4 regions of the Klebsiella terrigena genome follow, and region 2 is predicted to be linked to each of the others. Evidence: predicted binding sites of a transcription regulator. Region 2 holds the regulator's gene; each other region holds the start of a gene.

Region 1 (7,728 bases), 100 kb from region 2:
AACATGGCCGCTGGCCGGGGTCATCAGGCGGCTGAGGGTGCGCAGCAGCGTCGATTTTCCGCAGCCGTTGGGGCCAATGATGGCGGTGAAGTGGCCGTCGGGAATGGTCACGTTCAGCGATTCGGCGATGATCTTTTTGCCGTATGCCAGGGTCAACTGGTCGCCGCGCAAACGGGGGGTTACAGCGGTCATTTTTTGCGGGACTCCTGAATTAACAGTGCGATGAGATAGATACCGCCGAGGCTGACGGTGACGACTCCCACCGGCAGCTGATAGGGCATAAACAGGCGCTGGGCGCTGTAGTCGGCCAGCGCCAGCAGCAGCGCGCCGCACAGCGCCGACTGAGTCAGACCCCAGCGCGCGGTGCCGCTGAGGCGGCGGGCGATATGCGGGGCCACCAGCGCAATAAAGGAGATTGGACCCGCCAGCGCGGTGGCGGCGGCGGTGAGCACCACCCCCACCAGCATCAGCAGCAGGCGAGAGCGCTCGACCCGCACGCCCAGCGCGCAGGCGGTATCGTCACCCATTTCCAGCAGGCGCATGCGCCGTACCAGCAGCACGCTGCACGCCAGCATCAGCACAATAAGCGGCGCCGACGGCCAGGTTTTACCCCACGTCAGCCCGTTGAGCGAACCGGCGTTCCACAGCCCGGCGGAGAGCGCGGTCTCCAGCGACGCGCGCAGCAGCAGCCAGGTATTGAACGCCACCAGCATCGCGCGGATGCCGATACCGATAATAATCAGCCGGAAGGTTTCAATCCCGTTACGCCAGGCCAGCAGCCAGACCAGCAGGGCGGTCAGCACCCCGCCAACCATCGCCGCCAGCGCGATAGCCGTCAGGTTCTGCCCAAAGAGCACCATCGCCACCAGCACGCCGCTCCACGCGCCGGTGTTGAAGCCCATCACGTCCGGGCTGCCCAGCGGGTTGCGCATCAACGACTGAAAAATCGCGCCGCTAACGCCCAGCGCCGCGCCGATCAGCAGCGCCATCAGCACCCGCGGCAGCCGCCATTCGGTGACCACCATGGTGATATTACGCGGCGCATCGCCCAGCAGCGCGGAGATAACCTGCTCCACCCGCAGCGGCACCAGGCCGCTGCCGAGGCCCCAGAGGGAGACGACCACGCTGGCGACAATCAGGATAAAACAGCTGAGCAGCAAACGACGGGAAGGGGCGGTCACATTGCACCTCCGCGCGGCTGGCGACGCACCAGCCAGATCAGCACCGGGGCGCCGATAAAGGCGCTGACCACCGAGACCCGCAGCTCTCCGGGCACCAGCAGACGGCCAAGGACATCGGCGAACAGCAGCAGCGCCGGGGTGGCCAGCAGGGTGACCGGCAGCGACCAGCGGTGGTCGGCGCCCACCAGCCAGCGCGCCATGTGCGGCATCATCAGGCCGATAAAGGCGATGGGCCCGACCACCGCCGTAGCGCTGCCGCAAAGGACGGTGATTGCCAGCAGGCCGATAAACTGCGTGCGCGCCACCCGGCTGCCGAGCGCGGTGGCGGTGTCGCTGCCGAGGCTCAGGCTGTTCAGCGCCCGGCTGAGCAGCAGCGTTACCGCGCCGGCGATCAGCACCGGGAGCAGGACGATTTTTAGCGTTTGCAGGGTGCGGATATCCAGCGAGCCGGCCTGCCAGAAGCGCAGCTGGTCGTATACGTCGGGGTTAAGCAGCGCAATGCCGTTAGAGAGCCCTTCAAGCACCGCCGCCAGGGCGACGCCGGCCAGCGTCAGACGCACCGGGCTAAGCTGGCCTCCGCCCTGGCTGCCGGTGAAGGCCACCAGCAGCGAGGCGGCAAAGGCGCCGCAAAAGGCCATCAGCAGCTGCTCCTGCGGTGAATGAATGCCGAACAGCGCGGCGCCCAGCACGATCGCGAAGCTGGCGCCGGAGTTGACGCCCAGGATACCGGGGTCGGCCAGCGGGTTGCGGGTGAGGGTTTGCATCAGCGCCCCCGCCAGCCCTAGCGCGGCGCCGGCAAGCAGTCCGGCAAGGGTGCGCGGCAGACGGGCATCGAGCACGATGGTGCAGTCAGCGCTCTGACAGGTGCCGGTAAAGGCATCCACAACGACGTTGAGTGGCAGAGGTTTGGCGCCAACGAGCAGGCTGAGCGCAATCGCAACGGCTAAGACCAGCAGCAGACCCGGCACGGCGACGGCGCGCACCCTGGTCGTAGAAAACGACATAGTTCACATCCCTGACATGATAATGATAGTAATTATCGTTATCGATTCTATTCAGTTATGTTAGCATGGCGGCCCCTAAGAATGGTATACGCAAATCATTCGGGATGCATCGCGACGGCAGGGCGTGCGTGCCCGAGCGGTCAGCGCCCGGCCTCGTGTCGGCGTGCACCCGGCGGCCGACGCGCCGCTATCGCGAGGCCGGGATCGGCCGTCTGCCGCCAGCGCATCTGTCGCCCGACGTATAACGAGTATCGATGGAAAATAATAACAAGGTGTTGTAATGAACCGACAATCCCGGCTGCTGAACCTGAGCCTGCTGAAAACGCATCCGGCGTTTCGCGCCGTCTTTATCGCCCGCTTTATCTCTATCCTCTCGCTTGGCCTGCTGGGCGTTGCTATCCCGGTACAAATCCAGATGATGACCCACTCCACCCTGCAGGTGGGGCTCTCGGTCACCCTGACCGGCGGCTCGATGTTTATCGGCCTGATGGTGGGGGGCGTGCTGGCGGATCGCTACGAGCGTAAGCGCCTGATCCTGCTGGCGCGCGGCACCTGCGGGATCGGTTTTGTCGGCCTGTGCCTCAACGCCATGCTGCCCGAGCCTTCGCTGGCGGCTATCTACCTGCTGGGCGTCTGGGACGGCTTCTTCGCCTCGCTGGGCGTCACGGCGCTGCTGGCGGCAACCCCCGCGCTGGTTGGTCGGGAAAATCTGATGCAGGCCGGGGCGATTACCATGCTGACGGTGCGCCTGGGCTCGGTGATTTCGCCGATGATCGGCGGCCTGCTGCTGGCGACCGGCGGCGTGGCCTGGAACTACGGCCTGGCGGCGGCCGGAACCTTTATCACCACTTTAACCCTGCTGCGTTTACCGCAGCTCCCGCCGCCGCCTCAGCCGCGCGAGCATCCGCTGAAGTCGCTGTTGGCGGGGCTTAAATTCCTCTTTAATAGCCCGTTGATTGGCGGTATTGCGCTGCTCGGCGGCCTGCTGACGATGGCGAGCGCGGTGCGCGTACTCTATCCGGCGCTGGCCGAAGGCTGGCAGATGTCGGCCTCGCAAATCGGCCTGCTGTACGCCGCGATCCCGCTGGGCGCAGCGCTCGGGGCGCTCACCAGCGGCCAGCTGGCGCAAACCGCCAGGCCTGGCGCGGTGATGCTGACCACCACCGTCGGCTCCTTTGTCGCCATCGCCCTGTTTAGCCTGATGCCGCTGTGGCAGCTGGGCGCGCTGTGCCTGGCGCTGTTTGGCTGGCTGAGCGCCATCAGTTCGCTGCTGCAGTACACCCTGATTCAAACTCAGACGCCGGAAGCGATGCTTGGGCGCATCAACGGCCTGTGGACCGCGCAGAACGTCACCGGCGATGCCGTTGGCGCCGCGCTGCTGGGCGGCCTCGGCGTGATGATGACCCCGGTCGCGTCGGCAAGCGTCAGCGGCTGGGCGCTGGTTATCGTTGGTGCAATGTTGATTGGGCTGCTGAGCGAACTACGCCGCTTTCAGCGCCCGGAGACGGTGAGCGAAAGTTGATTGGCTTCCCGGCCGGGCATGGCGCCGGCCGGGAAGAGGATTTAGCCGAAGAAGGCTGCGAGGCGCTGCAGCACCAGCATGGCGCTGTAGTAGTCAAGACGGAAGGTTTCGATGCCCAGCGGATAGACGCGTTTGGCTTCGACCGCAGGCAGGTGGGCGAGCAGCGGATTGGCGTAAATTGCCTGAGCGTCCTTCTCGTCGCCGGCGAACAGGAACAGGCTTTGGCCGTTGAGGCCGGCGGCTAAGTTCTCTCCGCCCAGCTGGATGATATCGTGGCGTTTACCCTGACTCTGGCTGGCGTGCAGCCCGCCGGGAAGGGTAGCCAGCGTAAAGCCCAGCTGTTCGAGCATCTGGCCCTGGGCCGACTCCGGGGTCCACAGATTGGCGCTATGGGCTGCGGCGGTATAAACCAGCGCGCTAACCGGCTGCGGCGGCAGTTTCATCTGCTGCTTCAGCGCCGCCAGCTGCTTATCAAATTCGGCAATGCGCACCGCGGCCTGCTTCTCCTGGCCGGTAATCTCTCCGAGCTGGGTGAGCAGCGCCTGCCAGCTCTTATCGTCGTAGTTAATGATAAGCGTCGGCGCAATAGTAGAAAGCTGATCGTAGAGCGCCAGCGCGGAATCGCCGCCGGTGGCGCTAATCAGGATCAGGTCCGGCATCTGTGCGGCCACGGCCTCGGCGCTCGGCTCACCGATATAGAGCCGCGCCAGCTTACGCTCGCGGGCCACGCTGCTCCACTGGCGCAGGAATCCCTGGCCATCCGCCACGCGGTTATTCGGCGTGGTGGCCCCGCTGGCTACCACCGGGGCATCAATCGCCAGCAGCGAGCCGGTGAGGGTGACGCTGGTGGACACAATGCGCAGCGGCCGCTGTTCAAGGGTGTGCGCGCCGCGGCTGTCGGTTATCTGACGCGGCCAGTCGGCGGCGAACGCTGAGGTAATTCCTAAATACGCCAGCCCGCAGGCCAGCAGGGTACGGCGGCACAAAGTGGAGAAATTCACGAATTTGCGTCCTGATTGAGTTGAGATAAATGCGTCTCATTTTCAACTTTGTGCCGCAGGGATGCAAGCCTAAGTAGCACAACATGCTGTTTATACGGTTGACATGTAGAGCAATACCTTTTAGGTTAGCCAACCAAAATATAAATGATAATTATTCGTAATATCTTTATCGTTTTTGGAGGATGATATGGAAACGTCAATGGCCGAGGATGTACGGGAACAAAAAATGACCCTGGCACCAGAAAGCTTCTTCTTTATGTCGCCGTACCGCAGTTTTAGCACTTCAGGCTGTTTCAGGCGCTTCTCTCATTCCGCCGCCGGCGGCGATGCGCTGTCCGGTGAATTCCAGCAAAAAATGGCCGCCGCGTTCCAGGAGGCGAAAGCCGCCGGGATCAGCAAGCCGGTGATGGTCGGCGCGATCCCCTTCGATACCCGCCAGCCGTCCGAACTGTTTATTCCCGAGCGCTGGGAAACCTTCTCCCGCACCGGCAAGCAGCGCTCCGCGCGCTACGCGTCGGGCCAGGCGGCAATGGACGTGGTGGCCCGCCAGGAGATCCCCGAGCAGGACGCATTTATGGCGATGGTCGAGCGCGCGAGCGCGCTGACCGCCACGGCGGAAGTCGATAAGGTCGTGCTGTCGCGGCTGATCGATATCACCACCCGCGATCGCGTGGACAGCGGTGCGCTGCTGGAGCGCCTGATCGCGCAAAACCCCGCCAGCTTTAACTTCCACGTGCCGCTCTCGGACGGCGGCGTTCTCCTCGGCGCCAGCCCGGAGCTGCTGCTGCGTAAAGAGGGCGATAGCTTTAGCTCTCTACCGCTGGCGGGCTCGGCCCGGCGTCAGCCGGACGACGTGCTGGATCGCGAAGCGGGCAACAAGCTGCTGGCGTCCGGCAAAGATCGCCACGAGCACGAGCTGGTGACCCAGGCGATGAAGGCGGTGCTTGCGCCGCGCTGCTGCGAGCTGTCGCTGCCGGACTCTCCGCAGCTGATCACCACCCCAACCTTATGGCATCTGGCGACGCCCATCGCCGGGACCGCCGCGGCCGGGGAAAATGCCATGTCGCTGGCCTGCCTGCTGCATCCGACGCCGGCCCTCAGCGGCTTCCCGCACCAGGCCGCCACGCGGCTGATCCGCGAGCTGGAGCCGTTCGATCGCCAGCTGTTCGGCGGCATCGTTGGCTGGTGTGATGACGAAGGCAACGGCGAGTGGGTGGTGACCATTCGCTGCGCCCGCCTGCAGCAGAACACGCTGCGCCTGTTTGCCGGCGCGGGGATCGTTCCGGCCTCCTCCCCGCTGGGAGAGTGGCGCGAAACCGGCGTCAAACTGACCACTATGCTGAACGTGTTCGGCTTGTATTAAGAGGCGATGATGATTGCATTTAACCGCTGGCCGGAAAGCTTTGCCGCCCGCTACCGTGAAAAGGGCTACTGGCAGGATCTGCCGTTAACCGAGCTGATTACCCGTCACGCGGCAAGCGATGCCGTGGCGATTATCGACGGCGAGGTTCAGTACAGCTATCGCCAGTTCAACCGGTTGGTGGATAACCTTGCCAGCTCCCTGCAGGGGATGGGGCTCAAGCGCGGCGAAACCGCGCTGGTGCAGCTGGGCAACGTCGCCGAGTTCTACATCACCTTCTTTGCGCTGCTGCGCATCGGCGTGGCGCCGGTCAACGCGCTGTTCAGCCATCAGCGCAGCGAGCTCAACGCCTACGCGACGCAGATTGAACCGGCGCTGCTGGTGGCCGATCGTCAGCACGCGCTGTTTGCCGACGATAGCTTCCTCAACGGCTTTATCGAGCAGCATCCGTCGGTGCGGGTGGCGCTGCTGCGCGGCGATAGCGGCGAGTATGACCTGGCCGCGGCGATCGCCCAGCCCGCCGAGGGCTTTATCGCCAACCCAACGCCTGCCGACGAGGTGGCGTTTTTCCAGCTCTCCGGCGGCAGCACCGGCACGCCTAAGCTTATCCCGCGCACCCACAACGATTACGCATACAGCATTCGCCGCAGCAACGAAATTTGCGCGATTAGCGCCGAGACGCGCTATCTCAACGCGCTGCCCGCTGCGCATAACTATGCGATGAGCTCGCCGGGATCGCTGGGGGTGTTTCTGGCCGGAGGCCGGGTGATCCTTGCCGCCGACCCGAGCGCCACGCTCTGCTTCCCGCTGATTGAAAAGCATCAGATAAACGTCGCCTCGCTGGTGCCGCCGGCGGTCAGCCTGTGGCTGCAGGCGATCCACGAATGGGGCGGCAACGCGCAGCTGCGGTCGCTGCAGCTGCTGCAGGTTGGCGGCGCGCGCCTGTCGGCGACGCTCGCCGCGCGCATTCCGGCGGAGATTGGCTGCCAGCTGCAGCAGGTCTTCGGCATGGCGGAAGGGCTGGTGAACTACACCCGCCTCAACGATAGCCCGCAGCGCATTATCAATACCCAGGGCTGCCCGATGAGCCCCGACGACGAAGTGTGGGTTGCCGATGCCGAAGGCAACCCGCTGCCGCGCGGCGAAGTCGGCCGCCTGATGACTCGCGGGCCCTATACCTTCCGCGGCTACTATAAAAGCCCGCAGCACAACCTGGAGGCGTTTGACGCCGACGGCTTCTACTGCTCGGGGGATCTTATCTCGATCGACGAAGACGGCTATATCACCGTGCAGGGGCGCGAGAAAGATCAGATCAACCGCGGCGGGGAGAAGATCGCCGCGGAAGAGATTGAAAACCTGCTGCTGCGCCACCCGGCGACGATCCATGCCGCGCTGGTGAGCATGGAGGATAGCCTGCTGGGCGAGAAAAGCTGCGCGTACCTGGTGGTCAAAGAGCCGCTGCGCGCGGTCGCGGTACGCCGCTTCCTGCGCGAGCAGGGCGTGGCCGAATTTAAGCTGCCGGATCGGGTGGAGTGCGTGGACGCGCTGCCGCTGACGCCGGTGGGCAAAGTCGATAAAAAACAATTACGTCAGTGGCTGGCTGAACGCAAGCTGGGCTGAAGGAGAAGACACAATGGCCATTCCTCAATTACAGGCTTAC
Region 2 (7,728 bases):
AACACGCGCCGCAGGCCAACGAAATTCGCCAGCACGTGCTCAACACCACCCGGCTGGTGAATAATCTGCTGGATATGGCGCGGATCCAGTCCGGCGGCTTTAATTTACACAAAGAGTGGCTCACTCTCGAAGAGGTGGTTGGCAGCGCGCTGCGGATGCTGGAGCCGGGCCTCGGCGGCCAGCATATTCATCTGGCGCTGCCCGACCCGCTGCTGCTGGTTCACGTAGACGGGCCGCTGTTTGAGCGGGTGCTGATCAATCTGCTGGAGAATGCGCTGAAGTACGCCGGACCGCAGGCGCAAATCGGCATTACGGCGCAGGCCGACGATCGCCAGCTGCAGCTCGACGTGTGGGATAACGGTCCGGGGATCCCCCAGGGCCAGGAACAGGCTATCTTTGATAAGTTCGCCCGCGGTCATAAAGAGTCAGCCATCCCAGGCGTAGGGCTGGGGCTGGCGATCTGCCAGGCGATCGTCGAAGTCCACGGCGGCACCATCGGCGCGCAAACGCGCCCTGAGGGCGGCGCCTGCTTCCGTGTTACACTGCCGCGAGAGGCGCCGCCGGAGCTGGATGAGTGGTGCGGCGACGCGCGAACTGACTGAAAGCACTAGCCGAGGAACCGTGATCAACGTTCTTATTATTGAAGATGAACATGCTATTCGTCGCTTTCTGCGCACCGCGCTGGAAGCCGACGGCATGCGCGTATTTGAAGCCGAAACGCTGCAACGCGGTCTTCTCGAAGCCGCAACCCGCAAGCCTGACCTGACGATCCTTGACCTTGGCCTGCCCGATGGCGACGGCAGCGATTTTATTCGCGAAGTGCGCCAGTGGAGCCAGATGCCGATTATCGTGCTGTCGGCGCGCACGGAAGAACAGGATAAAATTGCCGCCCTCGATGCCGGCGCCGATGACTACCTCAGCAAGCCGTTTGGCATTGGCGAGCTGCAGGCGCGGCTACGGGTCGCGCTGCGCCGTCACGCCGGTGCCCAGGCCGATGAGCCCATCGTCCGCTTTTCCACTATTCAGGTTGATATTCCGGCGCGGCGGATCCTGCGCGGCGAGGAGGAGATTCATCTGACCCCGATTGAGTTCCGCCTGCTGGCTGCGCTGCTGAATAATGCCGGCAAGGTGCTGACCCAGCGCCATCTACTGAATCACGTCTGGGGGCCGAATGCGGTGGAGCACAGCCACTATCTGCGAATTTATATGGGGCATCTGCGGCAAAAGCTGGAGGTTGATCCTGCGCGACCGCAGCATCTGCTGACCGAGACCGGCATTGGCTATCGCTTTATGCCTTAGGTTCAGTTGGAAGAGCGTCGGGCCGCGGCGAAAGCGCCGGGCCCGATCGGGAGCGTCCCCTCTTCCCGGCTAGCGTCGCGCTATCGGGAGAGGGTTCACCAGGCTATCAGGCGTTTTTCAGCACTTCGCTGACAATTTCTACCGCCTCTTTCTCAATCTGCTTGCGATGTTCTTCGCCGAGGAAGCTTTCGCAGTAGATCTTGTAGGCGTCTTCCGTGCCTGACGGACGGGCGGCAAACCAGCCGTTGTCGGTCATCACCTTCAGACCGCCAATCGACGCACCGTTACCCGGCGCGGCGGTCAGGCGAGCGGTGATCGGATCGCCCGCCAGCGTGCTTGCGCTGACCATCTCCGGCGACAGCTTCGACAGCGCCGCTTTTTGCGCGGAGGTTGCCGATGCCTGCAGGCGGTTATAGCTCGGCGCGCCGAAGCGTGCGGCCAGCTCATCATAGTGCTGCTGCGGGTTTTTACCGGTGACAGCGGTGATTTCCGCGGCCAGCAGGCACATGATGATCCCGTCTTTATCTGTAGACCACGGCGTGCCGTCAAAACGCAGGAACGAAGCGCCCGCGCTCTCTTCACCGCCGAAGCCAAAGCTGCCGTCAAACAGGCCGTCAACGAACCACTTAAAGCCCACCGGCACTTCCACCAGTTTACGGCCAAGATCGCCGACCACGCGGTCGATCATCGCCGAAGAGACCAGCGTTTTGCCGACGGCAACCTCTTTGCCCCACTGCGGACGGTGCTGGAACAGATAGTTAATCGCCACCGCCAGATAGTGGTTCGGGTTCATCAGTCCGGCCGGGGTTACGATGCCGTGACGGTCGTAATCCGGATCGTTGGCGAAGGCCAGATCAAACTTGTCGCGCAGCGCCAGCAGGCCGGCCATCGCGCACTCGGACGAGCAGTCCATACGGATAGCGCCGTCTTTATCCAGGTGCATAAAGCGGAAGGTTTGATCGACATGATCGTTAACGATGGTCAGATTCAGCTTGTAGTACTCGGCGATGCGTTTCCAGTATTCAATCCCGGAGCCGCCCAGCGGATCGACGCCAAGCTTAAGGCCCGCTTTTTGAATCGCCGCCATATCGACGATATCGGCCAGACCTTCAATAAACGGCTGAACCAGATCCTGCTCTTTCACGTGGCCGGAGGCCAGAGCGGCATCGAGGGAGATGCGCTTCACGCCCTGCAGGCCGGAAGCCAGCAGTTCGTTAGCCCGGTTCTCCACCACCTTGGTGACGTTGGTATCAGCCGGACCGCCGTTCGGCGGGTTGTACTTGATACCGCCATCTTCCGGCGGGTTATGCGACGGCGTAATTACGATGCCATCCGCCAGCGGACCACCCTTTTTGTTGTGCACCAGAATGGCGTTGGAAATCGCCGGCGTCGGGGTGAAGCCGTTGTTTTCCTGCACGATCACATCAACACCGTTAGCCGCCAGTACTTCCAGTACGGAAATAAAGGCCGGCTCGGAGAGCGCGTGGGTATCCTTACCGACGTAGCATGGACCGGTAATGCCGTTCTTCGCGCGATCTTCCGCAATCGCCTGAGCAATCGCCAGAATATGCTGCTCGTTGAAGTTATGGCGACCTGCGCTGCCGCGATGGCCAGAGGTCCCGAACTTCACCGCATGCTCCGCGTTGCCTGCTTCCGGCTTCAGTACATAGTACTGGGCAGTCAGCTGGGCGACGTTAATCAAATCACTCTGTTGTGCAGGCTGCCCCGCACGCTTATCGATTGCCATTGCCTGATCCTTCTGATGCAAAGGTGAATAAAGCTAGATCGTGCCGCAAACCTTCTCAATCAACTCCGCAGGGAATTGCATTGACTGCATGATATGTTCAATCATGCTGCATTTACGGCCAGTATTGGTATTGGTGATCACCCACCACGGCGTGCCGGGGACCTGCTTAGGCTTGGTCTGATTGCCGCTTTTCAGCAGGATGCGGGCATCTTCAGCGAAATAGGTTCGCGTACGCCCGTGCAGAGACTCGGTGGCCGCAGCAAACGCTTTGCTGTCCAGCGAGTAGAGCGTCGTCAGCACCAGCATAAAACGGTTTACCGCGCGCTTTTGCTCGGCGTATTCATCAGATAACAGCAGTTCGCGCACGGCGCGGACTTTATCCTTCACCGGGTTAACGGGCTTGACCTCAACAACGGCGGTCGGAGCCGGGGCCGGCGCGGCTTTCGCAACGGCAGTGGCAGTCTGGGAAGCGGCGGAAAATTTCAGCATGCGCCGTAAAATGTCGGATGCACTCTCACCAATATGCTGGGTGTGGCTGGCAATATAGCGATAGAGATCATCATCAACTTCAATTGTTTTCATCTTAATCCAGTACGATATCTTATTCTGAATACAAGTTGTCAGGATTATAAGGACAAATCCTAACCGCGGAAAGCGTCAAACCAGGATGGCGGTAAAACTCAGATAGCTCTGGGTCTTGCAGCCGGATGGCAGAATGTCCAACATAATACCCTAACCCGACGGAGCGAAAAAAAGAACTTTGCCATGAAATTAAATAGCCGCGCGCAATCTGCACAAAATCCGCACAATAATTCCCCTGTCGTCCTGGTTCACGGTCTGTTTGGCAGCCTTGATAACCTGGGTATCCTCGCACGCGACCTGGTCGCCGACTACGATATCCTGCAGGTTGATATGCGCAATCACGGTCTTTCCCCGCGCGATCCGCAGATGACCTACGCCGCGATGGCTCAGGATCTGCTCGACACCCTTGACGACCTGCAGCTGGAAAAAGCGACCTTTATCGGCCACTCAATGGGCGGTAAAGCGGTGATGGCGCTTAGCGCCCTCGCGCCGGAACGCATCGACGGCCTGGTGGCTATCGATATCGCGCCGGTGGATTATCACGTCCGCCGCCACGACGAAATCTTTGCCGCCATCAACGCCGTGACCGCCGCCGGCGCCGCAACCCGCCAGCAGGCGGCGGTGGTCATGCGCGAGCACCTGCAGGAAGAGGGCGTGATTCAGTTCCTGCTGAAGTCCTTCGTTGACGGCCAGTGGCGGTTTAACGTACCGGTCCTGTGGGATCAATATAGCCATATCGTTGGCTGGCAGCCGGTTCCCGCCTGGCCGCATCCGGTCCTGTTTATCCCGGGCGGCAACTCTCCCTACGTGTCCGATGAGTATCGCGACGCGCTGCTGGCGCAGTTCCCGCAGGCCCGCGCGCACGTGATTGCCGGCGCGGGCCATTGGGTCCATGCGGAGAAACCGGAGGCGGTACTGCGCGCAATTCGCCGATATCTCTCCTCTTTAGCGGCATAACTGGCTAAAAACTGCCCGACCGCGCCGCAGAATGCCCGCGGTCGTTGGCGCAGCGGTTCGCCTGATGTATTATGGCGCGCTATCTGTGTCGGCAATGGCCCGACAACTCGTTTCCCCGAAGTCACTCTGAATCATGGCAAAAGAACAAACGGACCGTACGACATTAGATTTGTTCGCAACCGAGCGTCGCCCGGGTAGACCAAAGACCAATCCGCTTTCGCGCGACGAGCAGCTGCGCATCAATAAACGCAACCAGCTTAAACGCGACAAAGTTCGCGGTTTAAAGCGCGTGGAGCTCAAGCTCAACGCTGAAGCGGTTGATGCGCTCAATGAGCTAGCTGATGCCCGCAATATGAACCGTAGCGATCTGATTGAAGAGATGTTGATGAACCAGCTGGCAGCCCTGCATAGCCAGGGTAAAGTCTGAGAAACCTCAAAAACAACACTTTCATGTAGCAGAGTGTGCAGTCGGGTGTGATTGCTGTTTCCGCGCCCTTCCCTGTTCTGCTATGATTGCCGTTATCTGCGGGCATTACGCCACTACCACATCATTAAGTTTCAAGAGGTTATTTTACTCATGGCAATCATCGGCATCTTTTTTGGCAGCGACACCGGCAACACCGAAAATATTGCAAAAATGATCCAAAAGCAGCTCGGTAAAGACGTTGCTGATGTTCACGACATTGCCAAAAGCAGCAAAGAAGACCTGCAGGGTCATGACATTCTGCTGCTGGGCATCCCAACCTGGTACTACGGTGAAGCGCAGTGTGACTGGGATGATTTCTTCCCGACGCTGGAAGAGGTCGACTTCAACGGTAAGCTGGTCGCCCTGTTTGGCTGCGGTGACCAGGAAGACTATGCTGAATACTTCTGTGATGCGCTGGGAACCATCCGCGACATCATCGAACCGCGCGGTGCAACCATCGTCGGCCACTGGCCAACGGCGGGCTACCATTTCGAAGCCTCTAAAGGTCTCGCCGATGACGACCATTTCGTCGGTCTCGCTATCGATGAAGACCGTCAGCCTGAGCTGACCAACGAGCGCGTTGAGAAATGGGTTAAGCAGATTTCTGAAGAACTGCATCTCGAAGAAATCAAAAACGCCTGATGGTTAAACGGCGATACCTTCGGGTATCGTCGTATTAATAGGTAAAAGCAATAAAACTAATAGCTACAAGTTTTTAACTTTTAATCACATATCTGTACAATGTCCTCTGATTTAACGAGGAGACGTGACACAGTTTGTAGCGTGTGCCTCGTTTTTGACAGCATACAAGGCTCGATGCTTGCGGTTTTCATTTCATCATGGCAGTTCTATAATGAGACGCGTTACATCGGGTGATTCTCTGTATTACTTCCGCTAATGGAAGTAGATCGTTTAGCAACAGGACAGATTCCGCATGACTGACAACAATACCGCATTGAAGAAGGCTGGCCTGAAAGTCACACTTCCACGATTAAAAATTCTGGAAGTGCTGCAGGGGCCGGATAACCATCACGTCAGCGCGGAAGATTTATACAAACGCCTGATCGACATGGGGGAAGAGATCGGTCTGGCTACCGTTTATCGCGTACTGAACCAGTTTGATGATGCCGGCATTGTTACCCGCCATAATTTTGAAGGCGGTAAATCCGTTTTCGAACTGACACAGCAGCATCATCACGATCACCTGATTTGCCTCGATTGTGGCAAAGTGATCGAATTCAGCGATGACTCTATCGAAGCGCGTCAGCGTGAAATTGCCCACCGTCACGGTATCCGCCTGACCAACCACAGCCTGTACCTGTACGGTCACTGTGCTGAAGGCGACTGCCGCGAAAATGAACACGCGCACGACCCCAAGTAATATGATGCCAGCAGGAAAGCCAACCGGACGGTTGGCTTTTTTTATACGCTGAATTCGCCGCGCCATATTCCCTCCTCCGCGATGTTGCTTTAATGTAAAATCCCTTCCCGCCTGACCCCGAGAATCGACATGGAACTTCGTCAGCTACGTTACTTCGTTCGTATTGTGGAAACCGGCAGCATGGGCAGCGCCGCGCTGGATCTCAATATTGGCGTCTCAGCGCTCAGTCAGCAAATGACGCGCCTGGAAAGTGAACTCTCGATTCGCCTGCTCCAGCGTACCTCGCGCGGCGTCACGCCCACCAGCGCCGGCCTGGCCTTTTACTTTCAGGCGCAGCTGGCGCTACGCCATGCCGATGATGCGATCCTGGCTGCCCGCGAAGCTCGCCTGTCCGGGCACGTCAGCGTCGGCATGGCACCCAGCACCGCGTCGATACTGGGGATGCCCTTTATTAACGCGATGCGGGAAAGCTATGCCGATGTTCGTCTGCACGTCGTGGAAAGTCTCTCCGGCAACCTGGAGCGGATGATCAACACCCGCCAGATTGATTTAGCCGTCGTTTTCCAGAAGGAGAAAATCCTGCGCTGGAGCGCCAGACCGATCCTCGAAGAACGGCTATTTTTGATTGGCACCTACGCCGTACTGGCCGATATCGCCGACGACGCCATCTCCCCCTCTCAGCTGGCAAACATTCCCTTGATTATGCCCAGCCAGGGCCACGGCCTGCGTGGCAGGCTGGAGGCGATCGGCCAGGAACACGCCATCAAGCTGGATATTGCCGCTGAAATTGATGGCCTGACTCTACTGATGCGCGCCGTGCGCAGCGGTCTTGGGGCCACCCTGCAGCCCGGGGCCGCCATTTCCCATCTTGATAAAGAAGCGCTGAGAGTGATCGGCGTCCACAACCCGATACTCAGTCGCCCCAACTTTTTGGTTAGCCTGTCTGACGATGAGCTCACCCCGGCAGGTCTTGCCGCCCGCGTGGTGCTTAGCAAAGTCATGCGCCAACTGGTGGATGCAGGCAGCTGGCCGGGAGCCACCCTTTACGCTAACTAAAGCCCTCTTTAGCTACGCAGCATAGCGCCCGCACAGCCCCAGCGTATACATTCCAATTACAAATTTAACAATTAGTTAAAGAGTAATGGAGTCTACGATGGTTGATGTACTGGTGATTGGCGGAGGCAATGCTGCGTTATGTTCCGCTTTAACCGCCCGCGAAGCAGGCGCGTCGGTGCTGTTGCTGGAGGCAGCCCCTCGCGAATGGCGCGGGGGAAATTCCCAACATACCCGCAATCT
Region 3 (7,728 bases), 2.0 Mb from region 2:
GCCATTCATAGTATCACTTCATCATATTATCCTTCCTTTCAGCCGGTTCCCTTGTCGCGCGGGGCTTCGCCCGGCAACCCTGTTACTATCCGTAAGCTCGCACTTACTAAAAAGCACAAGGAATTCTGATGCCCGCTTCAGGCCAGACTAAGAGCCGCAAAATATTTATTGGTGATATTCATGGCCAGTACGGCAAGCTTTCTGCCCTGCTGGCCCATCTGCGATCCCGGGAGGAGCGGGATCGCAGCCTGCTGATTTTTGTCGGCGATCTTATTGATAATCAGCCGGCGAGCCACATCGACCATCAGTCCGTGCTGGAGCAGGTGAGGGGAGAGGTTGCCGCAGGGCGCGCCATTTGCCTGATGGGCAATCATGAATTTAACGCCGTTGGCTGGCTGATGCGCCATCCGCAGACGGCTCAGCCCCTGCGCCCGCATACGGCGAATAACCGCCGTCAGCATCAGGCCTTCCTCAACGACGTCACGGAAGATAGCGCTCAGCACCTGCTGTGGGTCGAGTGGTTTAAAACCCTGCCGCTGTTCGTTGATTTTGGCGATATCCGTGCGGTGCACGCGTGCTGGGACGAGCGCGCTATCGCCCGGCTTCGCCCGTGGCTCGACGAAGAGAACCGGCTAAAGCCGGAGAGCTGGGTACACGCCTTCGATAAACAGCACGTCCTGTTCCACCTGCTGGAGACGATACTCAAGGGGCCAGAGCTGGCGCTGCCTGCGGGCTACAGCTTCGAGGATAAAACCGGGATCGAGCGGCGCCATATTCGCATCCGCTGGTGGCTTAACGAGGCAACAACCTACCGGCAGATTGCCCAGGTTCAGCCCGAGATGGTTAGCAGCATCCCGGATATCGCGCTGGAAAAAAACGCTTACGTTTTGCCCGAGGTTCCGGTGGTCGTTGGGCACTACACCCTATCTGGCGAACCGGCGGCGCTGAGCGAGCGGGTCGTGTGCGTTGACTATAATGCGGCAAAAGCGAGCCATCCGCTGCGGGCGTGGATTTATGACGCCGGCGAGACGGAGGTGACAAACGGGCGCTTCGTCAGCGTTTGAGGCTGATATTCCGCTTAAGGACAGAGCTATAGTGATGCCCTCCGGCGGTCAAGCCCTCAGTTTTCTCCGGCACATTTCGGGCAAACTGCGGTAAAATAGCGCTCCGGCGCGCGCCTGCGGCCGGATAAACCGCCTTTGGGACAATATGCCGTCACGGCAATAATAATTATTTTTAATGAGGGATCTTATGGCCACGTTGCTTGAAAGCTACGGGAACTGTTTTCGCAAATATGCCACCTTTCGCGGCCGCTCGGCGCGTAAAGAGTACGCCGTATTTACCGTCGCTAACTTTGTGCTGTCCGCGGTACTGGGGCTGATCCCGGTTATCGGCGGGCTGTTTAGCCTGATTATTATTATTCCGGGTATTGCGGTGGCGGTACGACGCCTGCACGATCTGAACAAATCCGGCTGGTGGCTGCTGGCGCCTTTCCTGATCCTGATTATCGGCCTGATTGGCGTTGCCGGCACCGTAGAAGACGGTGGGGCGGCGGTATGGGTATGGCTGATGGTCGCTGGCGGAATCATGTCGCTGGCGATGTCTATCTGGCTACTGTTTGCCCGAGGCACCGACGGAGTTAACCGCTTTGGCGACGTTCAGCAGGATAACGGCGACAGCGCACCTCCCGGCGCGCAGAGCGCCCCGGTTTCTTCCGCCGAAGATGTCAGAGAGCGCCTGGCCCAGGCAACAAAGATGCGCGATGACGGTACGATCAGCGAAAGTGAATATGAAACGATGCGCTCAAGCATTATTAAGGATATTTAACCCGCGCAGAATGGCCGCGCCGGGTGGTTTTCTCCCGGCATTTCCGCTACTGTATGCGCCATTTTTCTAAGACGACGAGCCTGTTTATGAAAACCGGACCCCTGAACGAAAGCGAACTTGAATGGTTGGACGATATCCTGTCGAAATACGCCACCGACGGCGCCATCCTTGATGTCTCCGAGCTTGATGGCCTGCTGACGGCGATCCTCTCCGGGCCAGCCGAGATTGAGCCCGCCCAGTGGCTGCTGGCTATCTGGGGCGGTGCCGACAACGTACCGCGCTGGGCCAACGATCGCGAGCGCGACCGCTTCGTTAACCTCACCCTGCAGCATATGAGCGATGTTGCCGAGCGCCTGGACGATTATCCGGAGCAGTTCGAGCCGCTGTTTGGCACGCGGGAAGAGGAAGGCCAGGAGCTGACTATCGTTGGCGAGTGGTGCTTTGGCTATATGCGCGGCGTCGGCCTGGGCAGCTGGCCCGCTTTACCGGCGGAGCTGCAGGCCGAGCTCGATATCATCGCTTTGCACGGGACGGAAGCGCAGTTCCCGGCGGTTGAAGCGCTCTCTGTTGATGATTTTCTCGCCAGCGTAGAGCGTATTAAACCCGCGGCGCTGGCGCTTTATCAATACTGGACGGAGCATGCGCAGCCGGCAGAGGTGCCGCAGCCGATCAGAAATGATGCCAAAGTTGGACGTAACGATCCCTGCCCGTGCGGCAGCGGTAAGAAATATAAGCAGTGCTGCTTAGCGAAATAAAATAAGGGGCCGACAGGCCCCTTACTCTTTTATCCGACGGCAGGTAACACGCCGATCGCGATACAAAACTGAATCAACACGATAGCGATACCACACAGCAGGACCAGCCACAGCGCCGGCGTTCCGCCGATAACCCGCCACGTCGCGTGCGGATGCTGCTGACGACTCTTCATGACCAGCAGCGCAGGCAGCATCAGCGCCAGCACGGCGAGGGCAACGCCCGCATAGCCCAGCGCCATGACGAAGCCGCGAGGGTAGAACAGCGAGAAGGCCAGCGGCGGCACAAAGGTGATGACGCCGCTTTGCACGCGCCCGCCCGGCGTATTTTTACGCTGAAACAGGTCGGCGAGATAATCGAACAATCCCAACGCGACGCCGAGGAACGACGTGGCCAGCGCCAGATCGGCAAACAGATGCACCGCCAGCTCAACGTGCGGTGAGGCGACGACCTCTCTGATAGCTTCCAGCAGGCCGTTCAGGCCCGCGTGCTGTCCCAGAAGGGCGGCAAAGGTCGGAGAGCTAATGCTGCCCAGCGTCGCCAGCTGCCAGAAAATATAGGCTACCAGTGGGATAAAGCTGCCGATGATAAACACCCGCCGCAGCTTACGAATATCGCCGTTAAGGTAGCTGACGATGCTCGGCACGCTGCCGTGAAAACCAAAAGAGGTAAAGATAACCGGGATCGCCGAGAGCGCCAGCCCCTGCTGAAGCGGTAGGGTCAGCAGGTTTATCTGATGAATGTGCGGCAGCAGCAGGGCCAGCATAATGGCGAGAAAAATGATCTTGGCGCTGAATAAAAAGCGGTTGAACAGATCGACCAGCGAGGTCCCGAGGCAAACCACCGCCCCGCCAATGCCGGTAAACAGCAGCACCCCGCCTGCCGGCGGAAGATCCCACTGCAGCCACTGGTTCAGGCTGGAGGCCAATAGCTCTCCCGCGCCGCTGATGTAGGCGGCGGTCAGGGCGTACATCAGGAACAGCATGCAACAACCGGTGACCCACTGTCCGTAGCGCCCGAGGTAGCGGGCGGCGAGCGAGCCCAGCCCCATGTCCGCCGGCACGTGCTGATAGACCTCCAGCAGCAGCAGCGCGGTATAGCACATCAAAGCCCACAGGGCGATCAGCAGCCCGAGCGTGACGCCGAAACCAACCCCAGCGGATGCCAGAGGCATGGCCAGCATCCCTGCGCCAATAGTGGTCCCTGCCACGATTAAAATACTACCTAGAGTGCGGTTCTTCACGTTTCTCTCTATCCATGAAGGAATTAACAATAAAATATGTCGCGCAGAGTATGTGAAATCGGCAGATTCGTCAAATGAGGGTTACAGTGCTTGTCAGTAAATGTTTACAGCCTGAGAGCCGCGCTAATGCTGCGCTGGCGCAAAGCCTGAAGCCATAAGGTGGTTTATCGTGGAGGCTTTACAGGAGGAGTTATGCAATCTATTCACGGTCATGAAGTACTGCAGATGATGATCGCTTCGGGCGAAGCCTACAGCGTTGCCAGCCTGGAAGCGGCGATAGTCGCTCGCTTTGGCGACGAGGCCCGTTTTCACACCTGTTCGGCGGAAAATCTAACCGCTGGGGAGCTGGTGATATTTCTACAGAATAAAGGCAAGTTTATTGCCGCAGACGCCGGGTTTAATACCAGCGAAAGCAAAATTTGTCAGCATTAACCGGGCGACAATGCCGGAGCATCGTCGCCGGTATAATTATTCCTGCGTATCGAGCGTTGCCAGCTCTTTATCAATGAAGTACAGACCTTCGCCGCTTTTACCGGCGAGGGTCAGTTTATCAATAACGGATTTAAACAGTTTCTCTTCTTCGTGCTGCTCGGCAACATACCACTGCAGGAAATTAAAGGTCGGATAATCCTGCGCAGACATCGCGGCGTGGGCCAGGGCGTTAATTTGCTGCGTAATCAGCTGTTCGTGTTCGTAGGTAACGCGGAACAGTTCATCCAACGACGCGTACTCGGCAAACGGCGAGGCAATGGCGTTGATGCATGGCAGGCTGCCGGTGTCGGTCAGGTAGTCGAACAGGCGCTGCATATGGGTCATCTCTTCCTGAGCGTGACGACGAAGAAACGCCGCCGCACCTTCGAAGCTATGATAGCTGCACCACGCGCTCATTTGCTGATAAAGCAAAGAAGAATAGAGTTCAAGGTTCATTTGCTCATTGAGCTTATCGATCATTTCTGTTTTCAGCATAGCGCGCGCTCCGAAAATATAGGTAATTAAGATTATTGTGCGCTCACTATAATTTGTTATTTATTTATTTGCAAAAAGTAAATTAAAAACTTCATTTATTAAAAATGCAAATGGGAATAAAACGCATTGGCAATTTAATAATTAATGAGAATGGTTTTAATTGATATTTAATAAATAGCGTCGAGCCAGATAAATATGCGCATCCAAATGACGAGCGGCTGAGGGCCTCGCGCGGATTTTGCCGATCGGGGAGCGGCAGGGAGGCGGAGGCGCAAAGAGCGGGGGACGGGGTTGGAGGGCAAAAGTGTGAAGCGCTACGTAATTTATAAAACAACTTTTCATAAAATTTGAAAGTGCGTTTGTTAAGTAGTAATGTCATACCAACGTTAACGACCTATCGCGGAAGTACCCGCAAAGCATTCAGGAGAGTAAAGCATGAAAATTGCACTGATGATGGAAAACAGCCAGGCAAACAAAAATGCCATCATCCTCAACGAGCTCAACGCCGTTGCCGACGAGAAAGGCTTCCCGGTTTACAACGTGGGTATGAGCGATGAGCACGATCATCACCTGACCTATATTCATCTGGGCATCATGGCCAGCATTCTGCTGAATTCCAAAGCGGTGGACTTCGTGGTTACCGGCTGCGGCACCGGCCAGGGCGCGCTGATGTCTTTGAATATCCATCCGGGCGTGGTGTGCGGCTACTGTATCGATCCTGCCGACGCTTTCCTGTTTGCCCAGATCAACAACGGCAACGCGCTCTCTCTGCCGTTTGCGAAAGGTTTCGGCTGGGGCGCAGAGCTGAACGTGCGCTTTATTTTCGAAAAAGCGTTCACCGGCCGCAACGGGGAAGGCTATCCGCCGGAGCGTAAAGAGCCGCAGGTGCGCAATGCCGGTATTCTGAATACGGTGAAAGCGGCGGTGGTGAAAGAGAATTACCTCGACACGCTGCGCGCTATCGACCCGGAACTGGTTAAAACCGCCGTCTCAGGTCCGCGCTTCCAGCAGTGCTTCTTCGAGAATTGCCAGGACAAAGAGATCGAAGCCTTCGTTCGCCACATCGTCGGTTAATCATCGGTAAGGCCAGCCGCGGCTGGCCTTACTTTCGCCTACGCTTCCTTGTTCGACACGCTGCTTCCGGCATCCGCCTTCAGCTTCAGGCTATCCACCATTCCCACCAGACAAATCAGCGCAATAAACACAAATGAGAGTCGAAAGCTGATGCCGGGCAGCGTCGACAGGCTTAGCCATTCGCTCAGCTTTTCCCCAATACGAATACCTATCGCGCCAAGCGTTATCCCTAAGCCAACCGCCAGCTGCGAGGCGGTGCTGAACAAGGTGTTGGCGTAGCTCATCTGCGGGGAGGGCACATCGGCAAAGGCCAGTGTGCTGATGCCGGTGAACTGAATCGATCGGAAAACGCCGCCGAGGAACAGGATCAGCAGGATTAACCACACCGGCGTTTGCGGAGTCAAAAATGCGCAGGCCAGCAGCGACAGAACGTTGAGCGCGCCGTTAATCAGCAGCAGGCGGCGGAAGCCGAGCCAGCGGATAAGCGGCGTGGTGGCGGGTTTAATCGTGAAGTTACCGACGAACACGGCGAGCACCAGCAGCCCCGAGTGGAACGGATCCATGCCGAATCCCACCTGGAACAGCAGCGGCAGCAGGAAAGGCACGGCGCTGATGGAGGCGCGAAACAGCGAGCCGCCGTACATGGTGACCCTGAATGTGGGGACCCGCAGCGCATCGAGGCGTACCATGGGCCAGGCGGCGCGGCGGAAGTGGCGCAGGGAGAAGAGCATGCAGCCGATCCCAAGCCCCAGCAGCGCCAGGGTCTTCCAGCCCTCGGGCCGGTTATCGCCGAGGATCTCCATGGCGCTGACCAGGCTGACCATGGCAACCGAGGTGGCCAGGAAGCCGGGAAGGTCGAACGGGCGCCGCTCCTCTTCGCGAATATCGGGAATAATGCGCAGCGACAGCGCCATCGCCGCGAGACCCAGCGGGACGTTAATAAAGAAAATCCAGTGCCAGCTGGCGTAGCTGGTAATAAAGCCGCCGAGCGGCGGGCCAATAATCGGCGCCACCAGCGCGGGCCAGGTCAGCGTCGCAATGGCCTTAATCAGCTGGTGCTTCGGGGTGGTACGCAGTACCGCCAGACGGCCGACCGGGACCATCAGCGCGCCGCCCATTCCCTGCAGAATACGCATGGCAAAGAAGGTATCGACATTGCTGGAAAGGCCGCAAAACACCGAGGCAAGGGTAAAAATCGCCAGCGCGAGGGTGAAGACCCTGCGGGCGCCAAAACGATCGGCTATCCAGCCGCTGGCCGGGATCAATACCGCCAGCGTAATCAGATAGGCGCTGATCCCGATATTGAGATCCACCGCCGCCACGCCAAAATCTTGCGCCATGTCCGGTAGCGCGGTGGCGATCACCGTTCCGTCGAGAAACTCCATAAAAAAGGCCCCGGCGACCAGCAGCGCTGGCGCCGAGAACGCCCGGTCTTCCCGGGCGGAGATGTTTGTCGTCATTATGTTGTTGCCATAGCCTGCTGAGATCGCGGGCAGGAGAGGGGGAACGCTCCGGCTCCGTTCGCTTTTTGTTAAATTTAAAATTCAGTCTGCAATTATTTTTGTGATTTGGCGCACATTTAAATTGATTTTTGTGATGGCGGTCATATTATAGTCGGACAAGCATTAACACCTGCATAACAAAAACGGAGTGACGCCATGAAGCTGCGCAAGATCCTGAAAAGCATTTTTGACACCTACTGCAAGACCTTCAAAGATGTGCCGCCAGCCGGCATGTTCTGATAAAAAAACCTGCTGCGGCAGGTTTTTTTATCTCAGCTGATTTAGGGTACTATTACGCTCCTGCAAAAAGGAGCAAAAAATGTCTCAACACCTTACCGAACAAGACGAGCTGGTTTCCGACGT
Region 4 (7,728 bases), 1.4 Mb from region 2:
CTTGATGTGATGATGCCGAAGAAAAACGGTATCGATACGCTTAAAGAGTTGCGTCAGACACACCAGACTCCCGTTATCATGCTAACTGCCCGCGGTAGCGAGCTGGATCGCGTTCTCGGCCTTGAACTGGGCGCGGATGATTATCTGCCTAAGCCGTTTAACGATCGTGAGCTGGTGGCGCGCATACGCGCGATTCTGCGCCGCTCCCACTGGAGTGAGCAGCAGCAAACCACCGAAGCCGGCTCACCGACGCTGGAGGTTGACGCATTGAGCCTCAACCCGGGCCGTCAGGAAGCCAACTTTGATGGTCAAACGCTGGAGCTTACCGGAACGGAGTTCACCCTGCTGTACCTGCTGGCGCAGCATCTTGGCCAGGTGGTCTCTCGTGAACATCTGAGTCAGGAAGTATTGGGAAAACGCCTGACGCCGTTCGACCGCGCCATCGATATGCATATTTCTAACCTGCGGCGTAAGCTGCCGGAGCGTAAAGACGGCCACCCGTGGTTTAAAACCCTGCGCGGGCGCGGCTATCTGATGGTTTCAGCTTCATGATTGGAAGTTTAACCGCACGCATCTTCGCTATTTTCTGGCTCACGCTGGCGCTGGTGTTGATGCTGGTTCTGATGCTGCCCAAGCTGGATTCGCGCCAGATGACCGAACTTCTGGAAAGCGAGCAACGCCAGGGCATCATGATTGAGCAGCACGTTGAGGCCGAGCTGGCGACCGATCCACCCAACGATCTGATGTGGTGGCGTCGTCTGTTTCGGGCGATAGATAAATGGGCTCCGCCGGGACAGCGCCTGCTGCTGGTCACCAGCGAAGGGCGCGTTATCGGCGCAGAACGCAACGAAATGCAGATTATTCGCAACTTTATCGGCCAGGCCGATAATGCCGATCATCCGCAGAAAAAACGCTACGGTCGTCTGGAAATGGTCGGCCCGTTTTCCGTCAGGGATGGTGAGGATAATTATCAGCTCTATCTGATCCGCCCCGCCAGCACGTCACAATCCGATTTCATCAACCTGCTGTTTGACCGTCCGCTGCTGCTGCTTATCGTCACCATGCTGGTCAGCGCTCCGCTGCTGCTATGGCTGGCGTGGAGTCTGGCAAAACCGGCGCGTAAGCTGAAAAATGCCGCCGACGAGGTCGCCCAGGGGAACCTGCGCCAGCATCCGGAACTGGAAGCCGGCCCGCAGGAGTTTTTGGCCGCCGGGACCAGCTTTAACCAGATGGTCACCGCCCTGGAGCGGATGATGACCAGCCAGCAGCGTCTGCTCTCCGATATCTCCCACGAGCTGCGCACGCCGCTTACGCGACTGCAGCTGGGCACCGCCCTGCTGCGCCGCCGCAGCGGCGAGAGCAAAGAGCTGGAGCGTATTGAGATGGAGGCGCATCGGCTGGACAGCATGATCAACGATCTGCTGGTGATGTCGCGCAATCAGGCCAACAACGCGCTGGTCAGCGAGACGGTAAAAGCCAACCAGCTGTGGGGCGAGGTGCTCGATAACGCCGCCTTCGAGGCCGAGCAGGTAGGAAAATCGTTCACCGTGGAGTATCCGCCGGGGCCGTGGCCGCTGTACGGCAACCCCAACGCGCTGGAAAGCGCGCTGGAGAATATCGTACGCAACGCGCTGCGCTACTCGCATACCCGAATTTCGGTGAGCTTCTCGGTGGATAAAGACGGCATCACGGTTAACGTCGATGATGACGGTCCGGGCGTCAGCCCTGAGGATCGCGAGCAGATTTTCCGCCCGTTCTACCGCACCGACGAAGCGCGCGATCGCGAGTCAGGCGGTACCGGTCTGGGACTGGCGATTGTCGAAGCCGCTATTCAGCAGCATCGCGGTTGGGTGAAAGCCGACGACAGCCCGCTGGGCGGCCTGCGGCTGACCATCTGGCTGCCGCTGTATAAGCGCACCTGACGCGGCGTTCCCCGGTCTGCGCACGCAGCCGGGGAAGCCTTATTTCCCCGACAATCGGCGGGAATTATCTTCGATTTTGCCGCTTAAACGCCGCTTCTGCATGGTACGGCTCCAGCTTACCGACAGCCCTGCGGCACTGAGCAGGCGATGATACTGCTCGTCATCAAACGGCATATGCCAGGCAATCGCGCCGGCCTCATGTACGCTGATATCACTCACCCTGGAGGCCAGCTCCAGCGGCGCGTCGCAGGAGACCACGCCCCCCGCCACCACCCGGTACAGCCAGCCGGTTTTACCGCTATTCTGCATGCGCTGGGCCATATCGCTGATGGCAAAATGGAAGTTGAGCTTAAAGCACGGCGAGCGCGGCTGCGTTACCTGAATCAGCGCCTCGCCCCAGCGAAAGATATCCCCGATATAGACGTTTTTCTCGGTCATTCCTTCAGCAGAAAGGTTTTCGCCAAAGGCCGGCGCGCAGAAAAGGTCGGCCTGCTGGGGGAATTCGCGGATCCAGTCGGCGTAGTGCTCGCGCGGGTACTGGCAGAGCGCGCGATCCGGGCCGCCGTGAATTTTCTTTTCCGCCTGCTCATCGCCTTCCAGCCCCAGATCGCCGAGGGTTAACTCACCGTCGACCTGGATTTTCCCGATGGCGCTCGGACGGCTTCCTTCGTAATCCCTTATCTTGCCCACAAAGACGTTCACCGGATAGTGCATCTGCTGCCCCCTGCTACAGGTATAAAAAAAGCGAGTCATCAGACTCGCTTCTCGTTCAGCACAATGCAACCTTATTTTTTGGCGGCAAAACGCGCTGCTGCTTCGTCCCAGTTAACCACGTTCCAGAACTCTTTGATGTAGTCCGGGCGGCGGTTCTGGAATTTCAGGTAGTAAGCATGTTCCCACACGTCCAGGCCCAGGATCGGGAAACCGGAAGCGCCGGAGATAGCTTCACCCATCAGCGGGGAGTCCTGGTTCGCGGTAGAAACCACGGCCAGCTTGTCGCCTTTCAGTACCAGCCACGCCCAGCCGGAGCCGAAACGGGTGGCTGCAGCTTTTTCAAACTCAGCTTTGAAGTTATCAACGGAGCCGAAATCGCGCTCGATAGCCGCTTTCAGGTCGCCCTGCAGGGTGGTACCGGTTTTCAGGCCTTTCCAGAACAGGCTATGGTTAGCGTGGCCGCCCGCGTTGTTACGCAGAGGACCTTTTTTGTCAGCCGGCAGCTGATCCAGTTTAGTAATCAGCTCTTCAACAGACAGATCGGCGAATTCCGGCAGGCTTTCCAGCGCAGCGTTCGCGTTGTTAACGTAAGCCTGGTGGTGCTTAGTATGGTGGATTTCCATAGTCTGCTTGTCGAAGTGCGGTTCCAGGGCGTCATAAGCGTACGGCAGGGCTGGCAGTGTAAAACTCATAATCATCTCCATTATTGTCGAGCGGCTGAAAGTGTTAAGGCCGCGTAAGCAGTTGGTTCATTATAGTTAATTAAATGATATTGAAAACGCTTATCAATGCCGTATTTTTAATAAGGTTATAACAGAGTGTGATACCCGCGATTTTGTGAGCTGGAACAAGTAATTAAGCCGTTGGTTGCCAGGGTTTACCCACACGTGGCAACAGCCTGAAGGCGATAAAACTGACCGATTTTTACACTCATCGGGTCGGAAGAAGATTTATCCGATAAAAAATAGATGAGGATAAAATCAATGAATCACGCGATTACGATGGGTATTTTTTGGCATTTGATAGGTGCGGCCAGTGCAGCCTGTTTCTATGCTCCGTTCAAACAAGTTAAGCAGTGGTCATGGGAAACCATGTGGTCTATCGGCGGGATTGTCTCGTGGCTGATCCTGCCCTGGACTATCAGCGCCCTGCTGTTGCCTGATTTTTGGGCCTATTACAACTCCTTTAGCGCCTCGACTCTGCTGCCGGTCTTCCTGTTCGGCGCGATGTGGGGTATCGGCAATATCAACTACGGCCTGACCATGCGCTATCTCGGCATGTCGATGGGGATCGGTATCGCCATCGGCATTACCCTGATCGTCGGTACGCTCATGACCCCGATTCTCAACGGTCAGTTCGAGGTTTTAATCAATACCAAAGGCGGTCAGATGACACTGCTCGGCGTGCTGGTCGCGGTGATTGGCGTCGCCATTGTCACCCGAGCGGGGCAGCTGAAAGAGCGCAAAATGGGCATTAAGGCCGCAGACTTCAACCTTAAAAAAGGTCTGGTCCTGGCGGTCATGTGCGGCATTTTCTCGGCGGGGATGTCGTTTGCAATGAACGCCGCCAAACCGATGCACGAAGCCGCCGCGGCGCTGGGGGTTGACCCGCTGTACACCGCTCTGCCTAGCTACGTGGTCATCATGGGCGGCGGCGCGCTGGTGAACCTCGGATTCTGCTTTATTCGGCTGGCAAAAGTGAAAAACCTGTCGATAAAAGCGGACTTCTCGCGGGCAAAACCGCTCATCATCGCCAATATCCTGCTTTCCGCGCTCGGCGGCCTGATGTGGTACCTGCAGTTCTTCTTCTACGCATGGGGCCACGCCAGCATTCCGGCACAGTACGACTACATGAGCTGGATGCTGCATATGAGCTTCTACGTTCTGTGCGGTGGGCTGGTGGGGCTGGTGCTGAAGGAGTGGAACAACGCCGGACGGCGTCCGGTCGGCGTACTCAGCCTTGGCTGCGTGGTGATCATTATTGCCGCCAATATTGTCGGCCTGGGAATGGCAAACTAAACGCCTAAGCGGCGACGCGACTGCGTTGCCGCCACTGCCCCGGCGTCATGCCAATCTCACGGTTAAAGACCACCGAAAAGTAGTTACTGTCTTCGAATCCGCACAGCATAGCGATTTCGCCAATCAGCCGCTCCGTATGCTGCAGCAGGTACTGCGCGTGGCAAATTCTCAGCTGACGTAAATAGTGGTTGATCGTCATACCCGTCTGCTGGCGAAACTGCTGGCGCAGGGCGCGCTCGCTGCACGCTTCCCGCGCGCAAAAGCGATCGAGGAAAAAGGGTCGGTTCAGGCTGCCGGCCAGTTCGGTCAGCAGTTTATCGAGGAGGGCTTCGCTCTGGGTCGCCGCCAGGTTGTCGGTCGCGTAGCGATGTCGGTGCAGAATGAGCGCCAACTGGGCGAACAGCAGCTCGGCCATCTGATTGGCCTGGGGGTCGCTGCGGGTGCTCTCCTGTTCAAGCTGGGTAATCACCTGCCGCACCTGGGTCATACCGGAGCTGCCGATTCGCCAGTGCGGAACCCACGGCGTACCAAACAGTCCGGGAATATGGGCCGCCCAGTCAAAGTTGAGCCGCAGCCGGTCCGGGCAGTAGATGACGTTTTGCAGGACTAAATCGTTCACCGACGCATAGGAGTGCTTGTCCTGCGCGCGGATATAGAACAGATCGCCGCGGGTAATGCGCCACGGGCGATCGTTAAGCACATGCAGGCCGTTTCCCCGCCACACCAGCACCAGTTCGCAGAACTCATGGGTATGCTCGGCGAAGACGTTTTGCGGGTAGCGATCCGCTACCGCCACCGCCTGAGAAGGCGAGGCAAAAAACTCATCTTTGCGAAGAATCAACTGACCGGCCACCGCGACAACTCCAGGCACAAATAACGTTCGATTATTCGCGATTTTGCTCGCTAAAACGTTGACTGCTCTCGCGTTACTGAAGAATGGCGTCGCGTCCCTGGCGGATATCACGCGGTGACCAGGAAAACTCGCGGCGAAAAAGCGTCGAAAAGTGGTTACTGTCGCCGAATCCGCAGTGATAGGCGATATCCGTTACGCTGTCATCGCTGTGCCGCAGCAGATGGCGCGCCTTCATCAACCGCACCCGGTTCAGGTAGCGCTGCGGCGTCAGGCCGGTCTGCTGCTTGAGCTGACGATGCAGCGTGCGCAGCGACAGCGAAAACTGGGCCGCTACCTCTTCCCAGCAGACATCCTCTGCAAAGTGATCTTCCAGCCACGCCATCAGGTGATTGAGCCGCGCCTCGCTATCGGCGGCCCCTTCCGCGAGGCTGCTTTTGCGCAGCAGCACCAGCAGCTGCATAAACAAAATTTCCCGGCTGGCAATGGTATGCACATCCGACTCGCCGCCGAGGCTTTCCATCTGGCTGACGATCTGCCGCACCTGCTGCAAAGCCCCCTGATTAACCCGCCAGTGCGAGAGATAGTTGCCTTCCTGCTCCTGCGGCAGCAGCTGGCTGACGCCGCTCAGAAAGCGAAAGGCATCCGGTGCGCGGTAGAGCACGTTGGTCAGGCACAGGTTATCGGTATGTTCATAAAGATGGCGATCGTGATCGCGAATAAAACAGACCGAGCCGCCGCTGATGGTATAGGGCTGGCCGTTGAAAACGTGGATCCCCGTCCCGTGCTCGACGATAACAATTTCATGGAAATCGTGGTGATGCTCCGGAAACGCCGACTGAGGGAGGCGTGGCTCAATGGCAACAGCAGAAGTACCGGACTTAAAGAAATCCACACTGTGCAATACGGTCATAGCAGCTCCCTCGAAATGAGAAATGTTATCAATCACTGTCGCAAATAGTAATTAAGGACCGGCAATCCGGCCTTCAATTTTCGACCGCAAACGGCGTAAAGCCTGCCGCTTTTTCAAGAAACAGCCGGAAAGATCGGGAACTGCGGAGAGCGTCACATCCCCCACGTCGATAGCGACAGAATGAAATTGTGAGCTCTCTCACGGTCACCTTTGCTTTCTTGCCAGCGGAGAAATTTCTCTGTCCGTGGCAAGAAGGTGCGCGACCGGCGACTTTTTTAGACTGCTGGCAATGATTTTCAGAAGGATCTCTGCCATGAGTTTTCGACATTGTGTCGCCGTTGATTTAGGCGCTTCCAGCGGGCGGGTGATGCTCGCCAGCTATGAAAGCGGACAGCGTGCGCTAACGCTGCGTGAAATCCACCGTTTTACCAACAGCCTGCACAAGGTGGATGGCTACGACTGCTGGGATATCGATAGCCTGGAAGGCGAAATTCGCCGCGGGCTGGCGCTGGTGTGCGCGCAGGGCATCCTTATCGACAGCATCGGCATTGATACCTGGGGCGTGGATTATGTCCTGCTCGACGGCCAGGGCCAGCGCGTCGGCCTCGCGGTTTCCTATCGCGACGACCGCACCCACGGCCTGATGCAGCATGCCGAAACGCAGATAGGCCGAGCGGATATCTATCGCCGCAGCGGCATTCAGTTTCTGCCGTTCAACACCCTTTACCAGCTGCGCGCCCTGGTTGAGCAGCAGCCGGAGCTGGTGAGCCAGGCCGCGCACGCGCTGCTGATCCCGGACTACTTCAGCTTCCGTCTGACCGGCCAGATGAACTGGGAATACACCAACGCCACCACCACTCAGCTGGTCAATATCAACAGCGATAGCTGGGATGAGGATCTGCTGAACTGGAGCGGCGCGCCGCGCGAGTGGTTCGGTACCCCGACCCATCCCGGCAACGTGATCGGCCACTGGATTTGCCCGCAGGGCAACGCGATCCCGGTCGTCGCCGTCGCCAGTCACGATACTGCCAGCGCGGTGATCGCTTCTCCGCTGACCGGTAAAAATGCGGCCTATCTCTCCTCCGGCACCTGGTCGTTAATGGGCTTTGAAAGCAAAACCCCCTGCACCGGCGACGATGCGCTGCGGGCCAATATCACCAACGAAGGCGGCGCCGAAGGCCGCTATCGGGTGCTGAAAAATATTATGGGCCTGTGGCTGCTGCAGCGGGTGCTGAAAGAGCAGAACGTCAGCGACCTGCCGGCGCTGATTGCCCAGACCGCCGACCTACCGGCCTGCCGCTCGGTGATTGA

The links. The regulator Fur, encoded in region 2, represses iron uptake genes when iron is present. The targets are predictions, from matches to a motif close to ATAATAATGAGAACNACTATCAA.
Region 1: a site for Fur is predicted at 2,202-2,224, ahead of fepD (Fe(3+)-siderophore ABC transporter permease). Genes of this name have one in related genera too.
Region 3: a site for Fur is predicted at 4,934-4,956, ahead of ftnA (non-heme ferritin). Genes of this name have one in related genera too.
Region 4: a site for Fur is predicted at 3,403-3,425, ahead of sodA (superoxide dismutase [Mn]). Genes of this name have one in related genera too.

What each region holds. Positions count from the first base shown of each region.
Region 1 covers NZ_CP050508.1:4,141,289-4,149,016, reverse strand. Annotated here, with positions in the region: gene fepC (iron-enterobactin ABC transporter ATP-binding protein) at 1-192, opposite strand, end outside; gene fepG (iron-enterobactin ABC transporter permease) at 189-1,181, opposite strand; gene fepD (Fe(3+)-siderophore ABC transporter permease) at 1,178-2,185, opposite strand; gene entS (enterobactin transporter EntS) at 2,466-3,707, shown strand; gene fepB (Fe2+-enterobactin ABC transporter substrate-binding protein) at 3,749-4,708, opposite strand; gene entC (isochorismate synthase EntC) at 4,896-6,071, shown strand; gene entE ((2,3-dihydroxybenzoyl)adenylate synthase EntE) at 6,081-7,688, shown strand; gene HCK03_RS19525 (isochorismatase) at 7,702-7,728, shown strand, end outside.
Region 2 covers NZ_CP050508.1:4,040,572-4,048,299, forward strand. Annotated here, with positions in the region: gene kdpD (two-component system sensor histidine kinase KdpD) at 1-602, shown strand, start outside; gene kdpE (two-component system response regulator KdpE) at 622-1,299, shown strand; gene pgm (phosphoglucomutase (alpha-D-glucose-1,6-bisphosphate-dependent)) at 1,406-3,046, opposite strand; gene seqA (replication initiation negative regulator SeqA) at 3,080-3,628, opposite strand; gene ybfF (esterase) at 3,812-4,585, shown strand; gene ybfE (LexA regulated protein) at 4,719-5,012, shown strand; gene fldA (flavodoxin FldA) at 5,163-5,693, shown strand; gene fur (ferric iron uptake transcriptional regulator) at 5,986-6,432, shown strand; gene tcuR (tricarballylate utilization LysR family transcriptional regulator TcuR) at 6,562-7,488, shown strand; gene tcuA (FAD-dependent tricarballylate dehydrogenase TcuA) at 7,586-7,728, shown strand, end outside.
Region 3 covers NZ_CP050508.1:2,030,037-2,037,764, forward strand. Annotated here, with positions in the region: gene HCK03_RS09540 (metallophosphoesterase) at 129-1,064, shown strand; gene HCK03_RS09545 (DUF805 domain-containing protein) at 1,252-1,827, shown strand; gene HCK03_RS09550 (YecA/YgfB family protein) at 1,914-2,582, shown strand; gene tyrP (tyrosine transporter TyrP) at 2,612-3,823, opposite strand; gene HCK03_RS09560 (YecH family metal-binding protein) at 4,016-4,255, shown strand; gene ftnA (non-heme ferritin) at 4,292-4,789, opposite strand; gene HCK03_RS09570 (RpiB/LacA/LacB family sugar-phosphate isomerase) at 5,225-5,863, shown strand; gene HCK03_RS09575 (MFS transporter) at 5,902-7,323, opposite strand; gene azuC (stress response protein AzuC) at 7,522-7,605, shown strand; gene HCK03_RS09585 (DUF2766 family protein) at 7,685-7,728, shown strand, end outside.
Region 4 covers NZ_CP050508.1:5,482,753-5,490,480, forward strand. Annotated here, with positions in the region: gene cpxR (envelope stress response regulator transcription factor CpxR) at 1-552, shown strand, start outside; gene cpxA (envelope stress sensor histidine kinase CpxA) at 549-1,922, shown strand; gene yiiM (6-hydroxyaminopurine reductase) at 1,962-2,636, opposite strand; gene sodA (superoxide dismutase [Mn]) at 2,708-3,328, opposite strand; gene rhaT (L-rhamnose/proton symporter RhaT) at 3,620-4,654, shown strand; gene rhaR (HTH-type transcriptional activator RhaR) at 4,659-5,507, opposite strand; gene rhaS (HTH-type transcriptional activator RhaS) at 5,581-6,417, opposite strand; gene rhaB (rhamnulokinase) at 6,731-7,728, shown strand, end outside.